Regions from separate parts of the Gallalistipes aquisgranensis genome, predicted to be linked through region 1. Evidence: riboswitches for the same ligand, from Rfam matches in the RefSeq annotation. Region 1 holds a riboswitch; each other region holds the start of a gene.
What was found. Region 1 has a riboswitch for cobalamin ahead of INF32_RS09800 (DUF5074 domain-containing protein). Riboswitches for the same ligand answer to the same signal wherever they lie in the genome.

Region 1 (7,709 bases):
GCCGGGCTCGACGTCTACGAGGAAGAGGCCGAATACTTCTACGAAGACCAGTCGGACAAGATCATCGACGACGACGTACTGGCGCGGCTTCTCTCGTTCAACAACGTGATCGTGACCTCCCACCAGGGTTTCTTCACGGCCGAAGCGCTGCACAACATCGCGCGGACGACCCTCCGGAACGTGGCGGATTTCGCCGCCGGGAAACCGCTGGAAAACGAAGTGAAACGCAACGAAAAACCATAGAAAGATGAAAAAGATCGTACTACTCAGACACGGACAGAGCCAGTGGAACCTCGAGAACCGCTTTACGGGATGGACCGACGTGGACCTGACCGAACAGGGCGTGAAAGAGGCGCTCCGGGCAGGCGACCTGATGCAGGAGGCGGGCCTCGTCTTCGACAGGGCTTTCACCTCCTATCTCAAGCGCGCCGTGAAGACCCTCGACAACGTGCTCGACCGGATGAACCTCGACTGGATTCCGGTCGAAAAGGACTGGAGGCTCAACGAAAAGCACTACGGAGCCCTGCAAGGACTGAACAAGGCCGAAACCGCAGCCGAATACGGCGATGAACAAGTGCTCCTGTGGCGCCGCAGCTACGACATTCCAGCTCCGGCCCTCGGCGGGGACGATCCGCGCAATCCCCGGTTCGACATCCGGTACCGGAACGTCCCGCCCGGAGAACTTCCCCTGACGGAATCGCTCAAGGAGACGATCAAACGGTGTCTTCCCTACTGGAAGGAGACGATCCTCCCCTCGCTGCGAACGGCCGACCAATTGCTGGTGGTCGCCCACGGCAACAGCCTGCGGGGCATTATCAAGCATCTGAAACAGATATCCGACCACGACATCGTGAGTCTGAATCTGCCTACGGCGGTCCCTTACGTCTTCGAATTCGACGACGACCTGCGACCGGTCAAGGACTATTTTCTGGGCGACCCGGAAGAGATACGCAAACTGATGGAAGCCGTGGCCAACCAGGCCAAGGGTAGCAAATAGCCCCTGCTGCCATAAGAAAAGGCGCTCCGATGGAGCGCCTTTTTCCGTTCCGGGCAACCGGTCTTTCTCCCCGCCGGGGACATTCCCTCAGGAGACAAGGCGGGTTATTATGGCAAATAACTACATCCCTCTCTCAGCCGGCTCCTGCCGAAACGACACCCGGACAGGGAAAAACGGTTTCCGGACACGGATCATACCTACCCGACCGAACAGCGGACAAGGCGGCTATCTGGCCAGCCAGGTCGCCTCGAACTGCTTCGTACTGTAAACTCCCGCACAGAACGGTACGGGGGTCTTATTGGCTTTGTCGTACTCGGCCAATTCGCAGGTAGAAGCATCGTAGGAGGCGAGTACATTGCCCTGAATGGGCACGATCAGACGATTCGTCCACGGATCGACAGCCATATAACCCATCAGCCCGTTGACATTTTCCGTCGTCTCCGAAATACTCGTTTTCGTCAGGGTGCCCGTCGTATAATCATAACGGCAGAAACTGTCCGTTGCATAATAATCATCGTCGTATCCCCCCGAGAAATAGAGAGCATCCTCTGTAAGACTGGCGCACATGGAAACATTGGGTGTATAGGTCATAACCGGGAAGTACACATCTATCTCCTTCTCGGACAGTATATTTCCGGAATGATCCATCTTGACGATTTTGGATTTGGAAGTGTAGGTATAAGTGGCGGTCCACCCCGAACCTGACACCTCGAAAGTACCGGAAACAGCCAGATACAGGTTCGCATCCCGGCCTTTGACCACATCCTTCACCTGGCGGCCTTCGAAAGTGATCCGTTTGACGACCCGATCCGTCGCCGGGTCAATAATCACGAGGCTCTCCCCGCACGAGGCATACACATAGCCACGGCTGACGAGCATGCGGGCCTTGGCCGCCCCCGATTTGGAGAATTCCCCGTAGGTTCCCTCAATATCGGAAGAAGCCATCTTTTTGGTTTTCAGATCGAACACCCGGATTCCCGAATGTGTTTCCATATCGGAGACGGCATACTGGATGTATATCTTATCGTTCACCACCGCGATATGCTGAGGATGATTGTCCAGCGCACCCAGATTGACCGTTTCGATAACGTCTTCGATTTTCAGCGTCTCCGCATTCAGAATCACGATCTGGCCGTCCCCGCCGTTATCGGTTCCTTTCTGGGAGACCAGATACATCCTGCCATCATAGATATACATATCTTCAAGATAGCTCCCCGCTTTGTGTCCCGGATTCGATTTCTCGTAAATATCCCCATCGGTCGCAAAGGTGGGGAACGCCGTGGAGTTCGGTGCGATGAAATACATCTCCCCGTTCTGGGAGGCATTGGCATTTCCCTCCATCAGGACATACACCCCCTCTTTCACGGGTTTTTCCGGCTCTTCCTCCGGCCATTCGGTCCCGTGCTTTTCACATCCTGCCACCGACACAAGAACGGCAGCCATCAAACAAAATCTGCTAAAAAAGTCCAGTTTCTTCATCGCGTATCGAAATTTGGTTTACGTCCTTATCAAACCGGATTTCACAATACACGACGAATCGTTCAGACAAATGCGGCGGCAGAAGCGGCCGATTCCATCCCATTCTCCGTAGGAATGTAAAATCCTCGATACCGGCAGGTCTTCTGACTCGTCTCGCTTCCAGGGCCTTCCCGGCAAAAACCAGTGGCTGTATTCCTGAAAGCACATCCCGGAGACGACCTCCGGGCGAGACTCACAGCAGCGGGAACTGTCGCCGACTTTCACGGCGTTCCCTTTTAATCCCCTTGTTACGGGAACCGATACGGAGTGCAAAAATGGAGTTTTTATTTCAATTTGCAAAAAACCGGGCCGTTTTTTTCGGATCAGAGCTTCTTTTCCACCAGCATCCGGATGAACCCGGCCGTCTCCTCCATGCCCAGCAGGGACGAGTCGATCGAGAAGTGGTAGGAAGCCGCATCGCCCCACTTCTTGTCCGTGTAAAAATCATAATAGGCGGCCCGGCTCTTGTCTGTCTTGGCAATCAGTTCGGCGGCCTGGCGCTCCGGCAGCCCGTTCCGCTGCATGACCGTGGCCACGCGCACCTCCGTCGGAGCGTGCACGAACACGCTGAAACAGAGCGGGTGGTCGCGCAGGATATAATCCGCACACCGGCCGACGATCACGCACGACTCGCGTTCGGCCACCCGGCGGATCGTCTCCGACTGGAAACGGAAGATGTTCTCGTTGGAGAGAATGCCGTCGTATCCGAAACCCATAGAAAGCGCATGCATGAAGGTCGTCGGGGCCCGTTCGTCCGCCCGGTCGAAAAATTCGCTGCAAAGTCCGCTCTCGCGGGCGGCCTCCTTCATCAGTTCCTTGTCGTAATAGGTGATCCCCAGCATTTCGGCCAGACGCCGGCCGATCACGCGGCCGCCGCTTCCGAACTGGCGACCCACGGTAATGACGAATTTCTGATCCATAACTTCTGTTTTAGAGGGTATTCTATAATTGCAGGGCCTCCTCCTCGCGGAACTTCTTCATCTGGCGGGTCAGCAAAACCGCGGCCAGAATCACGGCCATCGTATCGGCGATCGGCATGCTCACCCAAACCCCGAGGCTGCCCAGATGCGAGGGCAGGATCGCCAGCAGCGGAATCAGGAAAAGCATCTGACGGGTCAGCGACAGGAAAATGGCCTTCTGCGCCTTGCCGATCGACTGGAAGAAACTGGAGGTCACGATCTGGAACCCGACCAGCGGAAAGACGATCGTCACCACCTTCAACCCCTGTTCGGCCACGGCCAGCAGCTCCTCGTTGGTGGTGAAGAGCATCGAAATCTGCACGGGGAAGATATGGCTCAACAGAAATCCGGCCGTCGTCACACAGGTAGCCACCAGAATACCTTGCCGCAGGGTCCGCTTCACACGGTCGTACTTGCGGGCCCCGTAGTTGTACCCAACGATCGGCTGCATGCCCAGGTTCAGACCGGCCACGACCATCACGAACAGGAGCACCACGCGGTTGACGATGCCGTAGGCCCCGATATAGAGGTCGCCGCCGTTGTTCTTCAGCGCATTGTTGATGAAGATCACCACGATGCTGGCGCACACGTTGAGCAGGAACGGCGCCAGGCCGATCGACAGAATACCCCGAACGATCTTCGCTTTCAGCCGGAAAATGCTGCGCTGGAAATGGATGAAACTCTTCCGGCAGGAGAAATGGTGCAGTTCGATGCTCATGGCCACGGTCTGGGCGATCACGGTGGCCGTGGCCGATCCCTGGATACCCCACCCGAAGCCGAAGATCAGCAGGGGATTGAAGATGCAGTTGCAGACCACGGCGGTCAGCATGACGAACATCGCCTTGGTCGGATAGCCCGAAGCGCGGAGCATGTCGTTCAGTCCGAGGTAGATGTGCGTTACGACGTTTCCGGCCAGGATGATCCGCATGAAATCGCGGGCATAGGGGATGGTCACTTCGCTGGCCCCGAAAAAGTAGAGGATCGGGTCGAGGAACGTGAGGGTCACGGCCGTAAAGGAGAGACCGACGATCGTGTTGAGCAGCACCACGTTGCCCAGAATGGAATGGGCACTTTTCATATCGTTCTGTCCCAATTTGATGGACATCAGCGACGAGGCTCCGATACCCACCATCGAGCCGAAGGCCGAAGCGAGGTTCATCAAGGGCAGGGCGATGGCCAGCCCCGCGATTCCCAGCGGACCGACACCGTGACCGATGAAAATGCTGTCGATAATGTTATAGAGCGATGCGGAGGTCATCGCAATGATGGCGGGGATGGCGTAATGCAGCAACAGTTTCGAAATTTTCTCCGTACCCAATACTAACGGGCTGTTTTCATTCGGCATAGATCTTTTCTCTTATATTCTCGCCGCAAAGTTCGCAAAAATAGGCGGGAATCCGAAAAACGGCCTTCCATAATTTTTCCGGAATCGCTATTTTTGCCTTCCATACACCGGAGTGCCCGATCCCCTAACGACGGAAAGCCACATCCCCTCCGGAAAACAAAAAATGACATGACGGCATCCGAAACCTCCGCCCGGCAGATCGTCGGCAGACTCCTGGCTCTGGCCGATCCGGCCGCAGCCCGAAAGATGAAACGCTACGCCATTTCCACCGAACACGCGCTCGGTATTCCGATTCCCGTGCTGCGCTCCATCGCCCGCGAATACCGCCCCGACCACCCCCTGGCACTGGCCCTGTGGAACGAACCGTGGCACGAATGCCGCCTGCTCGCCCCGATGGTGGCCGACCCGTCCCTCACGACACCGGAGTTGATCGACTCATGGAGTGCCGGTTTCGACTCGTGGGACATCTGCGACCAGTGCTGCACGAATCTGTTCCGCCACACACCCCATGCGTTCGGCAAGATCGCCGAGTACGCACCCCGGCCGGAGGAGTTCGTCCGCCGCACGGCCTTCTCCCTCATCGCCACCCTCGCCGTCGGCGACAAAAAAGCGCCGGACGAAAAATTCCTCCCCCTGTTCGGCCTGATCGAGACCTTCTCGACCGATCCGCGCAATTTTGTAAAAAAAGCGGTGAACTGGGCACTCCGCCAGACCGGAAAACGCAACCGGAGGCTCCACGGACCGGCACTGGAACTGAGCCGTCGCCTCTCCCTCTCGTCCGATGCCACGGCCCGCTGGATCGGGCGCGACGCGCTCCGGGAACTCTCCGATCCGAAGATCATCGCCCGCATCAAACCCTAAACCGCGCACCGGGAAAAACGCCGGGGGGCGGAACGCTTCCCCGCCGACCATCCCGGCAATCCCCGCTCCACAGGCCCGGCCGGAAGAAACGGCCGCACAAAGGTTCCAGCCGCCCGCATCAAAAAGGCACTCCCCCGCCACAGACGATGCGGCAGGGGAGGAATATAATCCGTACGGGACAGTTTCCCGGAAAGGCGACAGGCTGCGGCCCTCTATTTGTGCCGGCGCTCCAGCTCCTTCTCCAGGTCGGCGATGGAACACCCGGTGGCTTCGAGCAGCACCAGCAGGTGATAGACCAGGTCCGAGGCTTCGTAGATCATGTCGGCCTTGTTCCGGGCCACCGCTTCGATCACCGTCTCCACGGCCTCCTCGCCCACCTTCTGCGCGATCTTGTTCACCCCGCGCTGGAAAAGTTTCGTGGTGTAGGAGCCCTCCGGCATGTCCCGGTGGCGCTGGCGGATCACCCGCTCCAACTGCCGGATGAAGCCTTCGGTACAGGGAACCCGCTCCCCTGCCTCGACACGGGCCCTCGTCTCCCGGTCGGCGAAACAGCTCACAGTACCCGTGTGACAGGTAGGTCCGTGGGGTACGACCCGGATCAGCAACGTGTCGGCATCGCAGTCCGCCGCAACGGAAACCACGTCGAGATAGTTTCCGCTGGTCTCGCCCTTCGTCCAGAGCCGGCCCTTCGTCCGGCTGTAAAAAGTCACGCGGCCCTCGGCCTGCGTCTTTTCGAGTGCCTCCCGGTTCATATAGCCCAACATCAGCACGGCCAGCGTGGCATCGTCCTGGATGATGACCGGAATCAGTCCGTCGCCGCACTTGGCGGCATTCAGTTCTTCGAATCTTATCATGTTCGTTCGGTTTGATTGTATCATATCAGTCTGACGGGAATCCCCATCGCATGCAGCTCCCTTTTCAGCCGCGGAATAGGTATCTCTCCGTAATGGAAAATGCTGGCGGCCAGTGCCGCATCGGCCCGGCCTTCGGTAAGCACCTCGGCGATGTCCCGTACGCAACCGGCACCTCCCGAAGCCACCACAGGCACCGACAGCATCCCGGAAAGACGGGCGAATGTCTCGCAGGGATAGCCGTTCTTCGTGCCGTCGTGATCCATCGAGGTGAAGAGTATCTCCCCGGCCCCGCGCTCCTGGGCCTCCCGGGCCCAGGAAAAAAGCTCCTTCCCGGTGGGACGCTTGCCGCCATGCGTGGTCACCGTCCAGCGGCCGTCGATCCGTTTGGCGTCGATCGCCACCACCACGAACTGGTTTCCGTACCTGGCTGCGATCTCGTCGATCAGTTCCGGACGGCGGACGGCGGCGCTGTTCACCGTGATCTTGTCCGCCCCGGCCCGCAGCAACAGCCCGGCATCCTCCACCGAAGCGATACCTCCCCCCACCGTGAAGGGGATGTCGATCTCCTGTGCGATCCTCGTCACCAGTCCGGCAAAGGTCTTGCGCCCCTCGAGCGTGGCGCTGATATCGAGGTAGACCAGTTCGTCGGCCCCCTCCTCCGCATATTTTTTCCCCAGTTCCACGGGATCGCCCACCTGCTGAAGCCCCAGGAAGTTGACGCCTTTCACCGTGGCCCCGTCCTTGATGTCGAGACAGGGTATTATCCGTTTCGCAAGCATGTCTCCAACTCTTTGAGGGTGATGCGGCCTTCGTAGATCGCCTTGCCCACGATCACGCTGCGAAGTCCCATGTCATTCAGCTTCAGGATATCGTCCAGCGATCCGATACCGCCACTAACAGTAATATTTATTACAGAATATCGGGTTTGCAACCGGCCGTACATTCCGAACGAAGGGCCCTGCAGCATACCGTCCTTCGAAATATCGGTACAGATCACCTGGTTCAACCCGCAGGGAGCGAAGCGGTCGATCAGCTCCTCCACGCCCAGTTCCGATTCGCGCAACCAGCCGTGCGTGGCCACCTTGCCGTCCCGGACGTCGGCTCCGAGGATCACATGGTCCGGACCGAACCCGGCCAGCCACTCCGCGAACGCCTCCGGATCGGTGACCGCCACG
Region 2 (7,709 bases), on a different contig from region 1:
CGGACCGGCCACACACAGCGAAGGACGATCCCCCCGTTGCAACGGGGGGATCGTCCTTCTTTCACATTCGCATCTGAAGACCGTCCTTCCTCACAGTGACCGACATGCAGGAAACCGATCTCTATCCCTGCCTCCTCCGACGTTTTTTCCCGCAACCGTAAAAATTTTTCGCTCATCCTTCGTTTTTTTATGGATAAGTTCGGATATTTAAGTATTGTTTCACTCTAAAACATAAAACAATGACCAACTTATCCCTTCTCCCGGCACGGACAACCGAGCGTTTTCCGGCCGGCAAAGAAAAACCGGGGCCTTGCGTGCCGTGTTCCCGGTGCCTGCACACGCAGGCGGCTTTCCTCGCAAGCCCGAATCCCGGAACGATCTGTCCTCACTTTCAAAACGAACGGCCATGAAAGAGCATGAAGAGTTGATCCCGGGAAAAATTTACCTGTTCCTGCCGGAAGACTCACCCGGAGGAGACGGCGAACGTTTATACGGGCTTTTCGAGGGCAGGAAGAACGGATGGCCCCATATGAAGGCGATCATGTTCGACCGGTGCCGTTTCCTCCACGATCTTCCCCTGCCCTCCGGCTACCGCTGCGTACGGGAAGCCGACTACGAAGAGGTATGCGACTTCTGCTTCCGCCACGGATTCGCCTTTCACCGGCAGCTGTGTCTCTCGGGAGGAGGAAATCCCTGCACGCCTTACGGACATTGGACTTCCGGCGAATAAATTTCTGCCGAACTTCCCTTGCAATATTGAAATTTATAGTTATTTTTGAATAACAAAAAATCGCTGCCGATGGGTTAAAAAAACGGAATAATACGATAAATGGCTTCGCGCTGTTTATTCCCGACTGTAAATATCGCCAATATTTTTCACTATCCACAGGAATAGACAGACAAGTTTGTGTCAGACACACCACGTGCTGCACGGGCTCGTCTTGTTGGTGGAAGGAACCTTGGCGAATCCTACAGTTGAACAAGTTCGGGCCCGTGCTTTTTTCCCTTCCCTTTTCTCCCTCCGCAGAACACCGTTTCCCTGTCTTCATAAAAAAGAACGGTCCGAAGACCGCTCTGTCGCCCCCCAAAAGGCAAACCGGACGGAATCCGTCACCAGAAACGGGCCGTGATGTCCTCCATGCGCACACCGCCCCGCTCCGCCCGTATGCGATAGAGCCGCTGGTTGGTCGTCCGGCTGCGGAGCCCCCCGCACCGTTCCACATAGGGTCCCAGTTTCAGATAATCGAACAACCCGGCATCGACTTCCTCCGGCAGCCGGTTCCGGCCCGAATACCACGCCGTACGTAACCCGGGATAAGCCTCCCGGAGCCACCGGGCCAGCGCGGCCACCTCCCCCGGAGCGCCGTCGCCCCCCATGAAACAGAGGCAGGTAACCGATCCGCCGTACTGTTCCAGCAGTGCCTCCACCTCCTCCGGAACCAGGAGCCGTCCTTCGTCCCGCCACAGATAAGGACTGTGACAGCCCGGACAACCGTTCGGACAACCCGAGATATTGACCGCGAGCGTCACTTCGTCCGGTATCTCCTGAAAGACGATATCGTAACTTACGAATTTAAGCATCTCTTTTTCTGTTTGCCGTTCCGGAAAAGCGAACGGCCCATGTCCGGACCGCCCCTTTTCCTGCCGGTTTTCACACCTGTTCCGAACCGTGCGCGTAATGACGGCGGGCCGCCTCCTTCTGGCGCGCCCGGGAGAAATTGCTCACCCGCTTCAGATAACCGATCACGCGCGTCAGATAGTCCGTATTGCGGCTGTGACACACGGGGCACTCCTGCAGATAGCGTTTGTCGATATGTCCACAGTCGTTGCAGACCGTATTGGGAATGTTGAAGGTAAAATAGTTCGTCCCTTCGCGGGCGGCCACCCGCAACAGCTGGCGGTACTGCGGAGCGCTCAGATGCTCGTCCAGGTTCATGTGCAGGGCCGATCCTCCGGTCAGGTGCTCCACATAATGGCGGCCGTGCAGCCGGAAACGGTCGAGCACGTTGAGCGAGGAGTCCTCCACCACGTAGAAATAGCTGTTGTAGCAGTCGCGCGGCACCGCATAACCGTCCTCCCGGTCCCACTTGGCATGCTTCACCCCCACGTTCTCGGCCGGGATCATCTCGCAGTTGAAGAGCACCTCTTTCGTGCGGTACTGCTTGTTATAGCGCTCCACAATCCCCAGCACATCCTGCACGAAGGAACGGTAGCGTTCGTTGTCGTTGATGGGAATCCCGAGAAATTCGGCTGCCTCGACCAGTCCGTTCACCCCGACGGTCAGATACTGGCGGGCCATATTGATATACCCGGCATCGAACAGCGGAAGCATCCCCTTGCCCTGAAGCACCTTCAGATTCTCGTTGTAGGCCAACTGGAATTTGTGTACCAGATCGACCACCTCCGAGAGGAAAACGGTGTAGTCCGTTCCCTGCCGCACGGCGTACTGGATACAGCGGTTCAGGTTGATCGTCAGCACGCTTTTCGACCCCGTAGAGACGCCTCCGGCACCGAGCGTGTAACTGAACCCGTTGTCCTGTATCTCGTTGCGCAGGCGGCAGCAGCTGCTGAGCGAATCGGCGTTGTCGCTCATATAGGTGAAGAAGGAGTGGCCCTCCGCATACATCTGCGCCGTAAAATCGCCGTATTCCCGGTCCTTCACATCCCCGTTCTCCGAGAGCAGGGCCATGGTCTCCACGGGGAAGGTCAGCACCGTTTTCGTCCGTTCGGCGTTGAACCAGCGCATGAACCGGCGCTGCAGCCAGTCGAGCGTCTCCCACCGGGGACGCGAACCGTCCGGGAAGAAGAAGTTGCCGAAAAGACTCTCGAAATAGAACCGGTCGTAATAGGCTATGTTCCAGAAAACGGCCTGGAAATTCCGGGCCCCCGTAGGCTGGTTGATCGAATAGACGATCTGTTCGAAACAGTCGGTAATCACCTTGTCCAGCGTCCTCTGCCGGAGCGAAAGATCGACCACGCGGTCAGTATCGGCTATGTAGTCGTCGCCGTACTCCTGCCGGATAAAATAGTCGAGGTACATCAGGAACTCCGGCGTGGCGCAGGCCCCGCTGAGCATGCTGCTCACGATGAAGACCATATTGACGAAACCGCCGCAGAACGACTTGAGATTGGTCGGTTTCGTGGAGTTGCCCCCGATCGAGGCCGTGCCGCCGATCAGCCACGGGTACATGGTGATGCTGGCACAGTAGTTGGCCATGCTCGTCTCGTCGTTCTTGTAGATGAAATGACCGTCGAGCAGTTCAAGGTAACGGTCGGCCGTCGCCTTGCCGTACATCTGCTTGATCCGGTCGCAGAGCAGCCGGCGGTTCAGGCGGATGAAGTTCGACTTGGGCAGTTCGCCGATCAGCGTGGCGATGTTCTTGTTCTCGACGTTGGCGTTGGCGTCGTACTTGCTGCCCGTGGCCGGATTCTCGGCCTCGCAGTAGTCGATCAGGAAAGCCAGCTTGTCGCGCACCTCCCGGTCTTCGAGGTGCTGCTGGCGGTAGATGATAAAGGACTTGGCCACCCCGTAATACCCGTGGCTCATCAGGGCCAGCTCCACCTGGTTCTGTATCTCCTCCACGGTGGTCCCCGCACAGATGTAGAGACTGGAAGTCAGTTTTTCGAGCACCGCCTCGGAGGGTTCCTTGCCCACCGAGCGGAAAGCCTTGGCGATCGCCGCCGTGATCTTGTCCATCGAGAAGGGCTCCCGCGTCCCGTCCCGCTTCACGATCGTAAATTCCGATCCGTTCATCGTTTTCATTCGTTTTAAAGGTTCCACATGCGTTCTCCCGGCGGACGACTCCGCCGCGGCGTCCCTGCGAAAATCCCCAGCGGGAAAAGGATCGGAAACACCCGGAACCCAGACACGCGGCACGCGCCGCCGTTCCGGTCTCTCCTGTCGCCCTAACTCCCGAAAGCAGGATCTATCGCTGGCATTTCCGGCAGGTCTTCTGACTCATCTCCTCCCCCGGGGCGCCTTCCCACAAAAACATTGCAGTGGCATCCTGCCCCGGGCTCGTCGAGAATTACAGCAGCGGGTACTGTCACCGATTCGCACGGTGTTCCCTCTTGCGGGACGGGGCCGTAACCCCGCCACCGGAAACAGTGTAAAAGTAGACATATTCGGAACCATTGTTCCTGCCGCACGGAGAAAACTATCATCTTTTTATCAACAATCCGCCCATTCCGGAAGAAATGCTTATTTTTGGGGGCGCGACCGAACGCACACCGAACGACCGGCAAGCATGGAGTGGCTGATGAATCTGGGATATACGGGGCTGTTCGTCGGGGCCTTTCTGGCCGCGACGGTTATCCCTTTTTCGTCCGACGTGATGCTGGTGGGTCTGCTGGCCGCCGGGGGCAATCCCTTCATCGCCATTCCCGTGGCCACTGCGGGCAACTGGCTGGGAGGGCTCACCTCCTACTGGCTCGGATGGCTCGGCCGCTGGGAGTGGATCGAACGGTGGCTGAAGGTCAAACAAGAGACGCTGGAACGGCAGAAATCCCGTGTGGACCGCTGGGGCAGCTGGCTGGCCCTGATGACGTGGCTGCCGCTGGTGGGCGACGTAATGGCCGTGGCGCTGGGATTCTACAAGACGGATTTCAAAAGGACGGCCCTCTTCATGCTGATCGGAAAAGGAGCCCGATTCGTGGCCTGGGCCGCCCTCTACTACTGGATATGGCCCGATCAATAACCCGAACGATATGATAAACCACGCAGAAGTCATCGCATTCGACGCCGACGATACGCTCTGGAGCAACGAACCGCATTTCCGGGATACGGAGAACCGGTATATCGGTCTGTTGGCGAAATACGATGCACCCGAACGCATCTCGGCCGCCCTCTACCGAACGGAAACCGCCAACATGGAGCTGCTGGGCTACGGAGCCAAAGCCTTCACGATCTCCATGCTCGAAACGGCGGTGCAGATCGCGGGCGAGCGTCTGACGGCCCGGGAGACCGCACAGATCGTCGAATGGGGCAAGTCGCTGCTCCGCATCCCGATCCTTCCGCTGGAGGGCGTACGGGAAACGCTGGAGAAGCTGAAGGAGAGAAACCGCTACCGGCTCGTCGTCGCCACCAAAGGCGACCTGCTCGACCAGGAGAGCAAACTGGAACGTTCGGGTCTGGCAGACTGCTTCGAACACACGGAGGTGATGTCCGACAAGGGGGAGAAGGAGTATGCCCGCCTGATGGCAAGGCTGGGCGTGTCTCCGGACCGGTTCGTCATGGTCGGCAACTCCCTCCGGTCGGACATCCGGCCCGTACTCGCGCTGGGCGGCTATGCCGTATACATTCCTTTCGAAGTGACCTGGGAACACGAAAAGGCGGAACCGATCGAACATCCGCATCTGCGGCAACTGAGCCGTTTCGAAGAGCTCGCCGGTCTTTTCTGACAGGTGCCGGACCGCAAAACGGCCCGTTCCGCCGGTCATTCCCTTCTTCCGGCAATCCGCCTGCGGCACCCTGCATCCCGAAACGGGAAAATACGGAAGGAGGGGAGCGTTTCGCCGCTCCCCTCCTTCTCCATATCTCCGGTTCCGGCGGTCAGTTCACCACCCGGCAATAGCTCCGGTACTTGCCCATCACCCGGTCCACGAAAGCGAGCGTCTCGCCGCTCCCCGTGAACCGGCCGTGCCGCACCACCTCGTCCTCCAGATAGGCGGGATCGGCCTTGCACCGCAGGAAAAACGACACGTCGGCCCATGAATTCGGATCGCCTCCGTATTTGGCGGCCAGTCCCCGGGCATCCATCACGTGGCCGATTCCTCCGTTGTAACAGGCCAGGATCAGGCTCATGCGGTCCTCGAAAGGCATCCGCTCCGGCAGTTTCAGCGTCCGCTCGATCTTGCCCAGCAAACGCGCGGCCAGCCGCACGTTGATCTCCGGTTTCATGATTTCGCTCTCGTGCACACCGAACTGGCGCGCCACGACCGGCATGATCTGCATCAGTCCCCGCGCGCCTCGCCGGGATACGATATAGGCATTGAACCGCGATTCGTTGTAGGCGATGGCCGAGAGCAGGCGCCAGTCGTACCCCTCCTCCTGCGCCACGCTGCGGATCAGGTCGTCCCACGCCGAAATACCGCCCGGCACCCGGCGTCCGTCGCCGATGAACTGCCCCACGATACCCCTCTCGAAATAGAGTTCGTTGAGCATGGCATACTCCTCTCCGTTGCGGTACCGCTCCAACCATGCGGCGAAGTGTCTCTTCAGCCCCGCACCTTCCCCCCCGAGCACGACACTCATGGAGACCGTGCCGGGAAAGGCACAGACCTGTTCGATGTTGCGTACCAGAGCACAGCCGAGCTGCGCCTCGCTCTTTTCGCAGATCAGCAGATCGTATTTCCCGTCGCCGAGCTCCTCCATCAGGTCGAAACTGTTGCGCGAAGAGAGAAACACGTTGCTGCCCCGAAGCGAATCGAGCAGCATCCCGTAATCGTCCGTCTTCCGGAAAACGTCGGGTACCATCAGACTGCGGCCTTCGAGCATACGTGCGGTCAGCCCTCCGCCGCGCTCCCGGAATCCGGCGGCCAGCCCCTTGCGGGCCAGCATCACGTAAGAGGTAGTATAGACGGGAAGCGCACGTGCGCTCCAGCTCCCTTCCACATGCGAGGAGAGCGTCGCCACGATATCCGCTTTCCCTTCGGCCAGCAGCCGGGCGCACGAATCGGGCGCGCTCTGCGGCACCACCTTCAGTTCGACGCCCAGTTCATCGGCATAGGCCCCGAGCAGGTCGTACTGGTAGCCGTACCCCTCACCGCCCAGCACGAAATAGCCGGGCATGTCCACGTCCATGGCCACCCGCAGCGTATCGCGCTCCTGCAGGAGGGACGACAGCCCTCCGCGGCGGCCGCAGTCGGAAAAGACAAAAAGAAAAAGAACCGGTACTAAAAAAAATACGTTCCGTTTAAACATAACAGATGTTTAGCGGGCAGCCGTCCGCCGCGCAGAAGCTAATCATAGAAACCCCACGAGAATCCGATCTTGAAAATCCGCTGGTTGAGCGGATAGTGCAGCACCTGAAAATAGTTGCGGCCTCCGATCAGGTCCTCGTTGACGTGCTGGAACTTCAGAAAGATACGCATGCGTTTCCACTTGGCGTTGGCGAACGCATCGACCATCGGATAGTTCCCCAGCTCCTTTTCCCTCTGGTTGTAGAACTTGGCCAGCGCCGGATTGTAACCGAAGGCATAGTACTTCGTGTTATACCGTCCGTCGAGACCGATCTGCATGCGCAGTACGTTCTTCACCACGTTGAATTCGAAGAAATAGGAGAGGTAGGCACTGGCCAGCGGCACCGGGATGACTTCCTGTGACGTGCTCCATTGCAGCAATACCCTGTTGTTGAAGTGAAATCCGCCGGCGCGGAAATCCTTTTGAGCATACAGGCCCGTGACGCTCACGCTTCCGTCGGCCTGGGCGGGCATGGAGTTGGCATCGTAGTAGATTTTGTTTCCGATGACGCTCTGCCAAAGCCCCGCCGACAACCCTATGTAGGGAATCTGCAGCGTAACGTCGAACCGGGTCTCATTCTCCTTGGCAAAGGAGTTCGACCAAATGTAGTGGTTCGAGTAGTAATTCTCCGCCCAGTAATCCGGCGAACGGCGTTCGTACCGGAAACGGCCGGACAGAGTGATGGGATGGTCCTTGATAAACGCGCTGACCGACAACTCCCCGCCCAGACTCAGGTCCTGGCTCTGGC
Region 3 (7,709 bases), on a different contig from region 1:
CCGTCTCCGTCGACCGTCATAAGGCTTATGCCAAAGAGGTGGAGGAGGACGTGGTGAAGATCAATCCCGACGTGAACAGCATGGAGAGCCGGGGATGAACCCTTCAAAGAGGAAAAGAGATGAAAAAGGAGACAACAGAAGGTTGCGGTTCGAAAGGATACGAACAGCAGTTCGACCGTCAGAAGGAATCGCTCGGGGCGGTGGTCGGAGGAGCCGAGAAAGACGTGAAAGAGGAGGCCCGGCAGGCGGTGAAAGAGGTGAAGGCGCGGGCAAGGGAGCATATTCGCCGGACCCGAGACTATGCCGACAAGGCCCGGAAGATGGGGTGCGGCTGCGCTTCCGACGCTCGGAAGCAGGCCCGTCGGGTGAAAGAGGAGATCCGGGAAGAGGTGAGGGAGGCGAAAAAGACGATAAAGGGTCGTGTGGAGCGTTTCCGGACCGGGGAGGATACGATCTTGTCCGACATAGAGAACCAGCCGACCTGCCGTCCGGACCTTGCTTCCATCGCTTCCCACATGGAGAGCGACGGCGATTACCGGGCAACGGACGACCGTGGGACGAGGAACAATTACACGCAGCGCGTGATGGAACATACCGAAGGTACGAAGGAGCGTATCCGGCAGGATGTGGCCGATTCGGCCGAAGACATGCAGCGCAGGGTGAACGATCTCTATTGGGAGCACTGATACCGGGTAAGGAAAATCGGACGGGGCCACGATAGATATTATCGTGGCCCCGTCTTTACGGTGTTTCGAAAAGACGGGAAAAAGGCAAATTTTGCGGGGGGACGTTTTTCCGGAAATCGTCCTTCCGGGCCCCTGCGGGCGGCTCGTTGTCCGGATTTGTTAGAAAATGTCCGTAACGGAATATGTAAGACATTGGTTGGCAAAATGATCCGATAGTCTCCGGAATCTTTCCCGGCCCGGATTTTGCGACATCTCCGGGCGGATATAATTACCAAACCTTTTAATCGTTAAGAACATGAAAAGATTCATTTACCTGTTCATTGCAGCGTTTGCAATCACCTCGTGTCAGAAAGACCCGGACATGGATGACCTGGACAATGATTTCCTCGTCTACACCAGCTACGATGCCAAGGCGGACTTCGCATCCTTTACCAACTATGTGCTGCCCGACAGCATCCTGCTGATCGGCAGCGGCAACAAAGCCGAATACTGGAAAGGCGAGGATGCTCAGGAGATCATCGACGCCTTCGTTGCCGGCATGGACGGACGCGGCTATACGCGCGTCACGGAAAAAGACCAGGCCGATCTGGGTATCCAGCTTAGCTATGTCAAACAAGTGACCTATTACGTCGGGTACGACTCTCCCTACTGGTGGTATTATTACCCCTATTACTGGGCTCCGGGTTACTGGGGTAACTGGTATGGCTGGTATTATCCCTATGCCGTCTATTACGGTTACACTTCCGGTTCGATGCTGGCTGAAGCCGTCGATCTGAAAGCGGAGCAGGGGGCCGGTCACAAGCTGCCTGTGGTGTGGAACGCTTTCCTCGGCGGACTGCTCAGCTCCTCGGGCCGCTATAATCTGGACCGGACTTTGCAGGCTGTCGATCAGGCGTTTGTGCAATCTCCCTACCTGAAGAAATAACCGATTGTTTACTTTAGCTAAAAATCCGATGATTATGAAAACAATGAGATATCTGATCGTTAAGACGGCATTGCTCTCCGCACTGTTCGTGCTCGCCTTTATGCCCGGGAAGGCCCAACTCATTCCCGACGGCTACTTCAACGTCGACTGGCAGTACAATGTACCGCTGGGTAAGAGTTTTGCCGACAAATCCTCCGGTTGGGGAATGAACTTCGAAGGGGGCGCCTTCGTCACACCTGCGATTACGGTCGGGGGATTCATTTCCTATCACACCAATAACAAGTACATCGACCGCCAGACGCTGGACCTGGGACGCAACTCTTCGGTCAACACCGACCAGCAACATTCGCTGTTCCAGCTGCCGTTCGGTGTTTCCGGACGCTACAATTTCTTTAAGCACAGCGTTTTTCAGCCTTATGCGGGCTTGAAGATAGGTCCCAATTTTACCCGGATTTCCACCTATTATTACGTTCTGAAGACGTACGAGAACACCTGGGGATTCTATCTGTCGCCGGAACTCGGCGTCAATATATTCCCCTCGCCGGCCAACCGGTTCGGGTTCCACGTGGCAGTCTATTACAGTTATGCATCCAATCATGACAACCTCTGGATCTATTCGATCGATGATCTGAACAACTTCGGTTTCCGGATCGGTGTTTCGTTCTGATGTTACTGTCCGGGCTGGAATCTGCAAAAGGGTAGGGGGACTCGCTTCTCCCTACTTTTTTGTAATTCAGCGACTTGCTATTTTGTTGGGTATTTTTTTGCCGATTTTTTTTCAGGTTTATATTTTTTATCTATCTTTGCGACCGAATTAATCGCTCGATTCGTCTAACGGTTAGGACGGCAGATTCTCATTCTGCAAATAGGGGTTCGATTCCCCTATCGAGTACGGAAAGACACCCGATCGGATGATCGGGTGTCTTCGTTTTGCCGGGTCTCTCCTTCCGGACGGAAAAAATCGCTGAAAAACGGTAATATTGGTAAGATGAGCTGTGATTCGTGTACAAATTTTTACCTAGTTTTAGGTATATTTGCAACGATGTAAGGATATGGACGTTCACACTAATTTCTATCTATGTTGCGGAAAATAAGAATAACCCTTGCTCTCGTCTGTTTCGTGTTCGTCACATTGCTGTTTCTCGACTTCACGGGAACGTTTCATGCATGGTTCGGGTGGCTGGCGAAAATACAGTTTCTGCCGGCCGTGCTGGCGCTCAATGTCGGGGTCGTCGCCCTGCTGGCGGTGCTGACCCTGCTGTTCGGCCGTGTGTATTGTTCGGTGATCTGTCCGCTGGGTGTTTTCCAGGATGTCGTTTCATGGATCAGCGGACGCCGGAAACGGAAGAAATACCGTTTTTCCTACTCTCCGGCCAAATCCTGGCTGCGTTACGGGGTGCTGGCACTTTTCGTGTGTGCCGTGGCGGCGGGTGTCGGGTCGTTCGTGGCCCTGCTCGCGCCGTACAGCGCTTACGGGCGTATCGTGCAGAACCTGTTCGCCCCGCTGTACGGATGGGGCAACAATCTGCTGGCCTATCTCGCCGAACGAGCAGGTAGTTACGCCTTTTACACGACGGATGTATGGCTAAAGAGCCTGCCCACCTTTCTGATCGCGGCCGTCACGTTCATCGTGGTGGTCCTTTTGGCCTGGAGGGGGGGACGGACCTATTGCAATACGATTTGTCCGGTAGGTACGGTGTTGGGACTGCTTTCCCGTTATTCCTTGTTCCGTCCGGAGATTGACCCGCAGAGGTGTAATGCCTGTGGTTTGTGTTCCCGTGCGTGCAAGGCTTCCTGTATCGACGGCAAAGCCCATAGGATTGATTACAGCCGCTGCGTGACCTGCCTGGACTGCATTGAGACCTGTACTCACGGGGCTATCCGTTACGATTTCCGTTTCAAGAAGCGGCAACCGCAGCCAGTCGCCGCAGTCGGAGAGAAGACGTCGGAGACGGATGCCGCCCGCAGGGGATTCCTTACGGGTTTGGGATTGTTGGCCGGTACTGCAGCTCTCCGGGCTCAGGAGAAAAAAGTGGATGGCGGCCTGGCCGTTATCCTGGACAAACAGATTCCGAACCGTGCCACCCCGATCGTTCCGCCGGGTGCCCAGGGGCTCCGCCACATGCGAACCCATTGTACGGGCTGTCAGCTCTGCGTTGCGGTGTGCCCTACCGGTGTATTGAGACCGTCGGCCGGACTGGAGACCCTGATGCAGCCCGAAATGTCCTACGAACGCGGTTATTGCCGTCCGGAGTGCGGGAAATGTGCGGAGGTGTGTCCGACGGATGCGATCCGCCTCACCGACCTGGCTGAGAAATCGTCCGTTCAGATCGGGCATGCCGTCTGGATAAGTCGGAATTGCGTGCCGCTGACGGACGGTGTGGAGTGCGGAAATTGTGCCCGCCATTGTCCCACGGGAGCCATTACGATGGTCGCATCCGATCCCGAAGCGGAGAACTCCCCGAAAATACCGGCCGTGAACGTCGAACGCTGCATCGGTTGCGGTGCCTGCGAGAACCTTTGCCCGGCCCGGCCCTTCAGTGCCATCTATGTGGAGGGGCACGAACAACACCGAACGATCTAAATTTGAAATCACTATGGAAACGAAAGGCAAAAAGATAGATCGCCGTGAATTTCTCCGCCGGATCGGAGCAGGAGCCGCGGTCACCTCGGCGGCGGTGCTGGCCGGCTGCGGAGGGAAAAACACGCCCGTATTGGGTGGCCAGCCGGTACAGGGCGAGGTCCCGACCGACCGGATGACTTACCGGACCAATCCGAAAACCGGGGAACGGGTGTCGCTTTTAGGGTACGGCTGCATGCGCTGGCCGACGCTCGGCGGAGAGGACGGTGCGGACGAACTCGACCAGGAGACGATCAACCGGTTGGTGGACTATGCCATCGGACACGGGGTGAACTATTTCGACACGTCGCCGGCCTATTGCAAGGGACGATCCGAAAGGGCTACGGGTATCGCTCTGAGCCGTTATCCGCGTGAAAAATATTTCATCGCCACTAAACTGTCGAATTTCGCTCCGAGCACCTGGAGCCGGGAAGCGTCGATGGCCATGTACCGCAACTCCATGAAAGAGCTTCAGGTGAACTATCTGGACTATTATCTGCTTCACGGAATCGGTATGGGAGGCGACGGAATGGGGGCGTTCCGATCCCGTTACGAGGAGAACGGAATGCTCGATTTTCTGCTGGCGGAACGTGAGGCCGGGCGTATCCGCAACCTCGGTTTCTCCTATCACGGGGATATCCGCGTGTTCGATTACCTGCTGTCGCAGCACGACCGGTATAAATGGGACTTCGTGCAGATCCAGCTCAACTACGTGGACTGGAAACATGCCAAGGAGGTCAACGCACGCAATACGGATGCCGAATATCTTTACGGGGAGTTGGCGAAACGGGGTATTCCGGCCGTCATCATGGAGCCGCTTCTGGGCGGACGGCTTTCGAACGTGCACGACCATATCGCGGCCAAACTTCGTCAGCGCCGGCCCGAGGCGAGCGTCGCTTCGTGGGCTTTCCGGTTCGCCGGTTCGTTTCCGGGAGTGCTGACGGTGCTGAGCGGTATGACCTATATGGAACATTTGCAGGACAATCTGCGCACCTATTCGCCGCTCGAGGAGCTGACCGACGACGACAAGGCTTTTCTCGAAGAGACGGCTCAGGCTCTGCTGCGTTATCCGACTATTCCTTGCAACGACTGCAAATACTGTATGCCCTGTCCCTACGGGCTGGACATTCCGGGAATCCTACTTCACTTCAACAAGTGTATCAACGAGGGGAATATGCCTTCCTCGTCGCAGGATGCCAACTACCGGCGGGCCCGCCGGATATTCCTAGTGGGGTACGACCGTTCGGTGCCCCGTCTGCGGCAGGCCGACCACTGTATCGGTTGCGGGCAATGCAATCCGCACTGTCCGCAGGGAATCGACATTCCCCGGCAGATGCAGCGCATCGACCGGTTCGTGGAAGACCTCAAACAGGGGCGGGTATTTTAAATACCTGCCTTTTTTTGTTTTGTTGTATATAATTTCGGCGCAAAATGTTACCTTTGCGCCAGCAATGGTTCGATAACCGTCTCTTCGGAGACGGCTCGATTAAAAGGGAATGCCGTGCGAATCGGCAACAGTTTCCGCTGCTGTATGTTCCTGCCTTGCCGTTCGGGAAATCCCTGCGGCAGGGTCAAAAAGTTTTAAAATTACGCCACTGGTATTGCTGTTGCCGGGAAGGCTTTAAAACAGGAACGAGTCAGAAGACCTGCCTGCATCGGATTTTACAGACCTGCGGTTTACGGGTGGCTGTGAAAAACATACTTCCATGCCTGTCTTCGGCTTGCTGTAAAATCTGATTGTTTTTTAATTTTTATTAATTAAAAGTTTACAGCAAAATGAAGAATTTTTTCTGTTGTGCGTTGGCCTTGGCCGTGTTCGTATCCTGCGGCAAGGACGAGGGCGGGAATGAAGAGGGGACGCTCGTCCCGAAAATCACGGGCATCGCTTTTTCCGATGGGCAGAGCCTTGCGAATGGAATCAATCTCGATGTGGACAGCGATCCGGTGACGATCACCCTCAGCGCTGAAGATGCCGATTCTTACAAATGGACGCTGGACGGCGAGGAAATAACCTCGGCCAGCGGCAATTCCTGTCGGTTTTCCGATACGAAGTGGTCCGGTGCTTACACACTGACCGTGTCGCTGACCAACAGCCGGTACGCTACGACGGCCGACACTTCCTTTACGATCAATGTGAACGGTCCTTACAGGGGAAAACTGCTGGCGATCGGAGGCGAAGGAGGAATTACCGTCTTGAACGAGGATTATTCTACGTTCGAAAGCGACAAACGGATCAGTGGTGTTTCGGCCAATCAGGGGGCCGCATTGTATGGAAATGATCTGTACGTTACGGTGGGAGGAGATAACCCTCTGGTCATTGCCGATCCCCAGACTTTGAAGGCCAAAAAAGTGATTGAGAAGGGAAACAGCGGAGACAAAGAGACGTTTCCCTCCTGCGGAACTATTTACAGAACCTTTAAGGTGGACGACCGGAAAGCCTATATCATCTGTGCCCAGAGTGCAACCATCGGAGGCTTTCAGGTCGTGGACCTGACGGAAAGGAAAGTGGTCCGGCATGTGGTCGTTCCCAAAAACATTCCCGAGTTGATGTGTCGCCTGGGCGATAAGGTGTTGGGTGCAACCTCAGAAGGCTTGTACACCGTCGATCCGGAGACCGATGCGGTGACACCTGTTTCTGCTGCTTTCGGGGAGAACCGTCATGTGGTGGGTCTCACTGTCGGAAACGAGGGCGAGATCTATGTGGCGGTAGGAGCCGAGTTCAGCGGCATGAGTGCCGTGGCCGGTTCTTCCGGCAAGATCGTTCGTCTGAACGGGACGACTTTTGCCGTGGAAAAAGAGTATCCGTTGTCGGGTGCGCTGCTGAATGCTTATACGATGGGGTACACCGACGGCTCGGGGCTGCGTCATCTGCCCGGTGAAAATGCGTTGCTGTTCTATGGTAAGGACTCATTTATGTATGGAGCCAAAACCAATGTCTATCTGTTCGATTTGAATGCGGAAAGGTTGACGATGATCAGTACCGGTCAGTCTCTCGGTTCTGCCGGTACGCTCGATTTGAGTTATGACCGCAAAACCGTTTTTGGCGGATTCGGCTCTTATTCGTATGCTTTCTATCGTTTCGATTTGAGCACCGGAACTTCGGCGAAATTGTGTAATGGAAACGGTTACAGCGCCGGTTCGGTGATCGATCTGCGGTAGAGACGCCCGCTCCCGACAGGAAGGCGTTTATCAAACCCGGCAAGAAAAAGTGAATACTAATAATCAAATGTATCATTCCATGAAAAAAATCTTTACAGCACTGGCTTGTTCGGTCGTATTGTTCTCCGGCTGCCAGAAAGAGGATCTGGAACTGAACGTCACTATCGCCATGGATGACGAGGTGGTCGCTACGGTTGGGCAGACCAAGCAGTTGACGGCGACGGTCACTCCGCAGGAGGTGGCCCTGTCGGCAGCTATTCTGTGGGAGAGCGGAGACCCGTCGATCGCCACGGTGAATGCAAGCGGTCTGGTAACCGCT
Region 4 (7,709 bases), on a different contig from region 1:
GAAGCGGGCATTACGGAACTCAAGGAGAAGTTCAAGGCGGCACCGGGGCTCTCCAAGCACTTCTCCCCCCGGTTTCTGGCCATCAAGATGCTCGAAAGGGACAAGGAGGTGGAAAAACTGCTGAGTGCCCAGCCGGAATATTCCGAATGGAAAGAGATACGCGACAGGGAGGACATGCGGATCGAAAAGACGCTCGGAGAGGACGTGGAAACGGCCGTAGCCAATGAAAAATACGGATTCATCTCGGGAGCGCTGCGGGAAACCCTCACTCCCGGCAACAAGGAGGAGGCACAGACGACCCGGATCATCGACTCGTTCGTCACCCACAAGCTGTTCGGATTCCCCATCTTCCTGTTCCTGATGTGGCTGATGTTCGAAGTCACGTTCCAGTTGGGAGCCTATCCCATGGAGTGGATCGAGGCGGGTGTCGGCTGGCTCTCATCGCTGGTAGAACAGGGTATGGCTGAAGGTGCGCTCAAGGACCTGATCGTGGACGGCGTACTGGGCGGCGTGGGCGGCGTGATCGTTTTCCTGCCCAACATACTGATTCTATACTTCTTCATTTCGTTCATGGAAGATTCGGGCTACATGGCCCGGGCCGCGTTCATCATGGACAAGATCATGCACAGGATCGGCCTGCACGGCAAGTCGTTCATCCCGCTGATCATGGGCTTCGGCTGCAACGTCCCCGCCATCATGGCTTCGCGGACGATCGAAAGTCACAGCAGCCGGCTGATCACCATCCTGATCAATCCGTTCATGTCATGCAGTGCACGGCTTCCCATCTATATCCTGCTGGTGGGTACATTCTTTCCGAAGCATGCCAGTCTCGTCTTCATGGGGCTCTATCTGCTGGGTATTCTGGTGGCCATCGTGACGGCCAAGTTGATGCGCAAATTCCTCTTCAAAAAGGACGAGACGCCGTTCGTCATGGAGCTACCGCCCTACCGGCTCCCTTCGGGCAAAGCCACCCTCCAGCACATGTGGGACAAGGCCGCCCAATATCTGCGCAAAATGGGCGGCATCATTCTCGTCGCTTCGATCTTCATTTGGTTCCTGAGCTACTTTCCGAGGCCGAAAGAGGAGATACTGCCCAGGGACGTACAAAGCGAAGCCATCGCGGAGGGAGTGACGTCGACCGACCTCCAGACGCTCGAAACGCTGGAGCAACAGAAAAACTCCTATCTCGGCCGTATCGGGCAGTTCTGCGAACCGGTCGTGGAACCGCTGGGCTTCAACTGGAAAGTAAGTATCGCCCTGTTGTCGGGAGCTGCTGCCAAAGAACTGGTAGTCAGCACACTCGGCGTCCTCTATGCGGAAAGCGACCCGGAAGACACCGGAGCCTTGTCAGAAAAACTGACCGCACCCAATCCTCAGACAGGGGTTCCCGATCTCACGCCTCTTTCGGCCCTGGCATTTCTGGTATTCGTCCTGCTCTATTTCCCGTGCATCGCCGCACTGGTGGCTATTGCCAACGAAACGGGCAGTTGGAAATGGGCTCTGTTCTCGATCCTCTACAACACGCTTATCGCCTGGCTCGTGGCATTCCTGGTTTATCAGATCGGTAGTCTGTTTATCTGAAAAGATATGGTACAGGACATCATCGTATACATCATCATCGGGCTGGTCATCCTGGAAATCATTCGACGGATAGCCAAACTCTTTCTGCGGAAAAAGGGGGATTTCGATCCTTGCGCAGGATGTGCCGGTTGCGAAACTCGTGATCTGTTCCGCCGCAAACAGGAAAAATGCCTGGAAGAAAAAGGAGAAAGAAAACGGCGGAAAGACAATCGCGCAGGAGGATGTTCCTGCGGCTGCGGATGTCATTGACAGTCTTTGTCATTCTGGGAAAGCCTGCAGTCACCATCGCGCCCGGCCCCGAATTCGGACAGAATGTCCTCTTGCAAAAAAGGCCAACATCCCGTCCGGGAAACGGCCCGCTTTAAAACCATAGTATTTTTCCGGAACGGAATCGGGGCTTTTCGTCACCGTCTCCGTAAGGGTCATAGCGGTCGACATTGCAACCGAACTCTTTCAAAAACCCGATTTTACCTTCGGGCGTCCACCCGACAAGCGAAACGCCGTCGAACATATCGCCGCCTCCGTCGTTCATCCGGCTTTCGAAGAACCATTCCACAACCGTGCGGTCCTCTCCATGCATATATCGCCCGATATTCCAGGCAACAACGCGTCCCCGCGTGTTCCACTCGTCAAACCACCGTTTGACTTCGCCGGCGCCCCGGTACTCCGGCCCCCAACTCTCGATATAATGGACATCCGGAGAAAAAATCTCCGCGATTCCCGTATCGGTTCCCTTCACCCACATATCGAACCACCGGCAGACGATACGCTCCCTTCTTTCCGCATCCATAACTTTTTAACGCTTCAACCGCAGCATCCCGTTTTTCAGATCTTCCAGCAAACCCGAGCAGGCGTCTTCCAATAAATCCAGTACGAGTTCGAAACCGCGGGCACCTTCGTAATAGGGATCGGGGACATAAGTGGCCTGATGACACCGGCAGAAAGCTGTCATCCGCCGAATCTTATCCGCTTCTTCCGGAGAGGGGGCCAACCGATAAGCCCGCTCGTAATTCGAATCATCCATCACCACGATCAGGTCGAATTCCCGAAAATCGTCTTCCGTGATCCGCCTCGAACGACTCGCCAATTCATAGCCGCGAGCCCGTGCGGCCCGTCTCATGCGTGGATCGGGCAGATCGCCCGCATGCCCGCCATAGGTTCCCGCCGAGTCGACTTCGATCCGTGAAGACAATCCCTCCCGCTTCACCAGCTGACGCATGATCTCCTCGGCAGCCGGAGAACGGCAGATATTGCCAAGGCAAACAAACAATATCTTTATTTTTTCCATAAGGCTATCCGACGGAGAAAATGATGAGCAGCTGGGCCGTCAGCACCCGCAGGAACATCGTAAGCGGATAGACCGTGGCATAACTCACGGCCGGCATGTCGTTCCCCGCCAAGGCGTTCGAATAGGCCAGCGCGGGAGGGTCGGTCATACTGCCGGCAATCAGCCCCATCAACGTATAATAATTGGTCTTATACACCTTACGGGCGAATACGGCCACAAGCAGAATCGGGACTACGGTGATGACAAAACCGTATCCGATCCAGTGATACCCTCCCTCATACACGATCGTCCGGACAAATCCGTCTCCGGCACCGAGCCCCACGCAGGCCAAGAAGAGCGATATGCCGATTTCACGCAGCATCAGATTGGCACTCATCGTCGTATAGGTAACCAGCTTGTAATGGGGCCCGAAGCGGCTGATAAGAATCGAAACCACCAAAGGCCCTCCGGCCAGCCCCAGTTTGATCGGCTGCGGCACACCGGGGAACACGAACGGGATACTGCCCAGCAACACCCCCAGGCAGATTCCGATGAAAATAGGTATCAGATTGGGTTCGCGCAGCCGCAGCATCGAATTGCCCAACAGGCGGGTAATATCCTTGATCGCCATTTCGCTGCCCACGACCGTCAGCCGGTCGCCCATCTGGAGCTGCAGATCATGACGGGCGATCAGATCGACTCCGGCCCGGTTGACACGGGTCACTGTCACGCCGAACCCTTTGCGCAGTTTCAGGTCTCCGATCCGCTTGCCGTTGAGTTCGGGCTTGGTAATGATGATCCGCCTGGAAATGAACTGGGAATCGAGTTCTTCCCAATCCTTATGGCTCATTTCGATCCGTTTACCGACCAGATTTATAATGGGCCGCATATGCTCAGCCGAAGCCACGACCAGCACCTTGTCCCCTTCACGGAGCACCGTTTCGGCATTCACGATCTCGATCCGTCCGTCGCGCCTCAACACCCGGGAAACGACGAACGGCCGGTTGATGGAATGTTTCACGTCCACGACCTTCTGTCCGTCGATCAGCGGATTGACGATCAGCACGGAAGCGAGTTCCGCCTCTTTGGCCGCACGTTCGTCGTTTTCGGCCAACGCCTTGTTCTCCTCCTCGAAGCGGATGCGGAACAGCCAGCGGATAAAAATGATCGCGAGGATAATTCCCACCACACCCAACGGATAGGCTACGGCATACCCCAGAGCGATGGTCTCGTCGCTGCCGCCCGTCATGTCGGTGAAAGTCTGCTGGGCGGCACCGAGACCGGGCGTATTGGTGACGGCACCGGAGAGGATACCGACCATCGTGGTGATTCCGATACCGGTAGCCAGGTGAAGCGCGTATGCGGTAGCCACGCCCAACAGGACGATCGCCGAAGCGAGCATATTGAGCCGGATACCTCCTTTTTTGAACGAAGAGAAAAAGCCGGGCCCCACCTGCAACCCGATCGAATAGACGAACAGTATCAAACCGAATTCACGGATGAAATGGAGCGTATGGGGGTCCATCCGCATCCCGAAATGGCTGAAAATGATTCCTACGAAGAGAATCCAGGTGACACCCAGCGAAATGCCGGCCACCTTCACCTTTCCCAGAAATACCCCCACGGCGATCACGGCGGACAGAATCAGCACCGAATGGGCGATTCCCTCCCCGAAAATCAAAGAATTAAGCCATTCCATCACGCAGACAGTTTTAGTTTAGCAACGCCCTTCCTCTCAAATTCCGGGCAAAACGCCTGCAAAGATACACAAAACGAAAGAACTAAAAAACATACGGTCCCGCCACGAAGTAAAATTGAGCGGACGGACGGTACAATTTGTCCGATTTTGACTATCTTTGCCGGCGCAAGGTCCGGCGACGGGGGCATTGCCCTGCGGCCGGTTAAAAGGGAATGCCGTGAGAATCGGCGACAGTTCCTGCTGCTGTGAATCTCCGCCCCGCACGGGGCAATTCCGGACAATCTTTGCCACTGGCCCCAAGGTCGGGAAGGCGTCGCGGAAGGGATAAGTCAGAAGACCTGCCCTGCAACATATTCAGATTGTGTCTCAGCGATAAGACAAAGATGAACCTGATTCGTACCAATCATTTTGCAAGGGCTTTGCCCGTCATGTCCCCGGAACCTGCCGCAAGCTGTTCTGCCAGGGAAACCGCACATCTTCCCCGGACCCGCCGGCTCTCTTTCCCGGCGGAAATGCCGCATTTCAAACACCACGGAGAATCAACAATCGCATACCGATGAAAAACAGATTGACAAAATTGCTGGCACTGGCCGTTTTCACCTCGGTACTGGCCGCATGTATGGACTACGGGGAACGCCCCGTCGAACGACTGTCCGCAGACGACTCCCCGGGTCTGTTCATCACCAATGAAGGCAATTTCATGTACGGGACGGCCACCCTCTCCTACTACGACATAGGTAAAAAGCAAGTGGAGAACAACGTCTTCATCCGTGCGAACGGGATCAAACTCGGCGACGTGGCCCAGTCGATGGTCGTCCGGGACGGACTGGGGTACGTGGTGGTGAACAATTCGAGCGTGATTTTCGTCATAGACCTCAAGACGTTCAAGATCGTCAATATGCTCAAGGGCCTCATCTCGCCCCGCTACATCCATTTCGTGAACGACGAGAAAGCTTATGTGACCGATCTTTACGCCTTCGCCATCACGGTATTCAACCCGAAGACGATGGAGATCGTCAAACGGATCAGGACCGACATTCCGGGCAAGACGACACCCTCTACCGAACAGATGGTACAGTACAAAAACTTTGTATTCACCAACTGCTGGTCGTACGACAACAAAATCCTGATTATCGACACGGAAACCGACACGGCGGTCGATTACATCGAAGTCGGCAAACAACCGACCTCGCTGGTCATCGACAAACACGACAAGCTCTGGACGATCACCGACGGAGGATATGCCGGCAGTCCTTACGGGCAAGAGGCCCCGGGACTGTATCGGGTGGATGCGGAGACCCGCCGGGTGGAAAAGGTGTTCAAGTTCGAAATGGGAGACCGCGGATCGGAAATCTGCATGAACGAAGCCCGTGACTCCATTTTCTTTATCCGAAGCCGGCAGGAAACCGTAAACGGAAAGACGGAATCCCGCGACCACATCTGGAAAATGAGCGTCGGAGCGGACGATCTGCCCGACGAACCGTTCCTGACGAACACCAGTACGAACCACTGGTACGGGCTCACCGTAGATCCGCACACGTCGGAAGTTTACGTGGCCGACGCCATAGATTACGTACAGCCGGGAGTGATCTACCGTTACTCGGCCAGGGGAGAACTCCTCGACAAATTCCAGGTCGGGGTCATTCCGGGAGCATTCTGTTTTAACTATTAAGGGCCATGAGACTATCGGAACACGATATTTTTCGGGGAGGAGTGACAGCAGTGCTTCTCTTGGGCGCGCTACACGGCGCCTACGGACAGAAACAGGAAAAGAAGGAGGCGGACCGCCCGGTGCGGACCATCCGGATCGAAGAAGTATCCGTCTCCACGAAACAGAAGCTGTCGGAAATCGGAGCCACCAAAACGGTTCTCGATACCGTCGCCCTGCGGCAGAATGTAGTCCACAGCCTGGCGGAGGTACTGGCCCAGAATACACCGATCTTCATCAAGAGTTACGGTCGGGGAGCCATGGCTACCGCCTCGTTCCGGGGGACCTCACCCTCGCATACGCAGGTTCTGTGGAACGGCATGAAGATCAACTCTCCGATGCTTGGCATGGTAGACTTTTCCCTGATCCCCTCCTATTTCATCGACGACGCCAGCCTGTTGCACGGAGCCGGATCGGTCGACGTGGCCGGAGGCGGATTGGGCGGAGCCATCGTGCTGGGAACCCGTCCGGCAGGCGAAGAAGGGTTCGGGCTGAACTTCATTCAAGGGATCAGCAGTTTCGACACCTACGACGAATTCCTGCGGCTCAGCTACGGAAACAGGAAGCTGCAAAGTTCGACCAGGGTATCCTATGCCCTCTCCGACAATGATTTCGAATACACGAATTACAACAAACTGAACGACGACCTGAAAACCCACCCCGTAGAGCACAATAAAAACTGTTCGTTCCGCGACCTGCACATCATGCAGGAATTGTATTACACCCTCGACCCGCGCAACAAACTGAGTGCCGCAGTCTGGTTCATGGACTCCAACCGGGGCATCCCCGCCCTCAACGTGAACTATCAGGAGGAGGACCGCTCGAGCAACAAACAGGACGAGGCTACGCTGCGCGCGGTCGTAGGATGGGAGCGTCTGGGAGAAAAACTCCGGTTGGGGGCCAAGGCGGGATACACCTACTCCAATATGGTGTACCACAGTCACGGATCGGTCAACGAAGAGGGCGGAACGGTGGCCGTAGAACAGGTTCATTCGCAAAGCGTGGTCCACACGGGGTTTCTGAACTTTTCAGCCGGTTACTATCCGTCGGAAAAGATCGCTCTGACGGCTGCGCTTTCAGCCAACTACCATGCCGTGGACAGCCGGGACAAATACATCTATGCGCTGGAGAAGAAAAACTACGATACGATGCGGCTCGAAGCCTCGATGCTCGTCAGCGCCAAATACCGCCCCCATCCGCGTATCGGTTTCGGAATCGACCTGCGCGAGGAGAGCTACGGCGACCGCATGACGCCCTTGATTCCGGCCGGCTTCCTGGACATTGTGCTATGGCCGCGGTACAATGTGATATTGAAAGGATCGGTGGCCCGTAATTACCGTTACCCCACCATGAACGACCTCTACTTCCAGCCGGGAGGCAACGACACGCTCCGCACGGAAAAGGGATATACGTACGAAGGCGGCATCGAGTTCGGCATCCGAGAAAAAGGATTC

Region 2: another riboswitch for cobalamin. It lies ahead of nrdD (anaerobic ribonucleoside-triphosphate reductase); the one in region 1 lies ahead of INF32_RS09800 (DUF5074 domain-containing protein).
Region 3: another riboswitch for cobalamin. It lies ahead of INF32_RS04335 (DUF5074 domain-containing protein); the one in region 1 lies ahead of INF32_RS09800 (DUF5074 domain-containing protein).
Region 4: another riboswitch for cobalamin. It lies ahead of INF32_RS04320 (YncE family protein); the one in region 1 lies ahead of INF32_RS09800 (DUF5074 domain-containing protein).

Annotation. Positions count from the first base shown of each region.
Region 1 is NZ_JADCJY010000002.1:107,814-115,522, forward strand. Features, by position in the region: gene INF32_RS09790 (2-hydroxyacid dehydrogenase) at 1-243, shown strand, start outside; gene gpmA (2,3-diphosphoglycerate-dependent phosphoglycerate mutase) at 248-997, shown strand; gene INF32_RS09800 (DUF5074 domain-containing protein) at 1,223-2,440, opposite strand; cobalamin riboswitch at 2,593-2,792, opposite strand; gene INF32_RS09805 (cytidylate kinase-like family protein) at 2,839-3,435, opposite strand; gene INF32_RS09810 (MATE family efflux transporter) at 3,458-4,819, opposite strand; gene INF32_RS09815 (DNA alkylation repair protein) at 4,988-5,680, shown strand; gene hisIE (bifunctional phosphoribosyl-AMP cyclohydrolase/phosphoribosyl-ATP diphosphatase HisIE) at 5,893-6,534, opposite strand; gene hisF (imidazole glycerol phosphate synthase subunit HisF) at 6,555-7,313, opposite strand; gene hisA (1-(5-phosphoribosyl)-5-[(5-phosphoribosylamino)methylideneamino]imidazole-4-carboxamide isomerase) at 7,295-7,709, opposite strand, start outside.
Region 2 is NZ_JADCJY010000001.1:2,058,723-2,066,431, forward strand. Features, by position in the region: gene INF32_RS08335 (hypothetical protein) at 407-730, shown strand; gene nrdG (anaerobic ribonucleoside-triphosphate reductase activating protein) at 1,111-1,581, opposite strand; gene nrdD (anaerobic ribonucleoside-triphosphate reductase) at 1,652-3,754, opposite strand; cobalamin riboswitch at 3,927-4,118, opposite strand; gene INF32_RS08350 (YqaA family protein) at 4,248-4,697, shown strand; gene INF32_RS08355 (HAD family hydrolase) at 4,708-5,400, shown strand; gene INF32_RS08360 (MltF family protein) at 5,552-6,922, opposite strand; gene INF32_RS08365 (putative porin) at 6,961-7,709, opposite strand, start outside.
Region 3 is NZ_JADCJY010000001.1:1,125,612-1,133,320, reverse strand. Features, by position in the region: gene INF32_RS04370 (hypothetical protein) at 1-98, shown strand, start outside; gene INF32_RS04365 (hypothetical protein) at 120-686, shown strand; gene INF32_RS04360 (DUF4136 domain-containing protein) at 982-1,611, shown strand; gene INF32_RS04355 (outer membrane beta-barrel protein) at 1,646-2,278, shown strand; tRNA gene INF32_RS04350 (tRNA-Glu) at 2,432-2,503, shown strand; gene INF32_RS04345 (4Fe-4S binding protein) at 2,690-4,195, shown strand; gene INF32_RS04340 (aldo/keto reductase) at 4,209-5,618, shown strand; cobalamin riboswitch at 5,667-5,899, shown strand; gene INF32_RS04335 (DUF5074 domain-containing protein) at 6,008-7,390, shown strand; gene INF32_RS04330 (Ig-like domain-containing protein) at 7,470-7,709, shown strand, end outside.
Region 4 is NZ_JADCJY010000001.1:1,115,678-1,123,386, forward strand. Features, by position in the region: gene feoB (ferrous iron transport protein B) at 1-1,581, shown strand, start outside; gene INF32_RS04300 (hypothetical protein) at 1,588-1,830, shown strand; gene INF32_RS04305 (nuclear transport factor 2 family protein) at 1,943-2,371, opposite strand; gene INF32_RS04310 (low molecular weight protein-tyrosine-phosphatase) at 2,378-2,869, opposite strand; gene INF32_RS04315 (putative transporter) at 2,874-4,547, opposite strand; cobalamin riboswitch at 4,699-4,907, shown strand; gene INF32_RS04320 (YncE family protein) at 5,104-6,219, shown strand; gene INF32_RS04325 (TonB-dependent receptor) at 6,225-7,709, shown strand, end outside.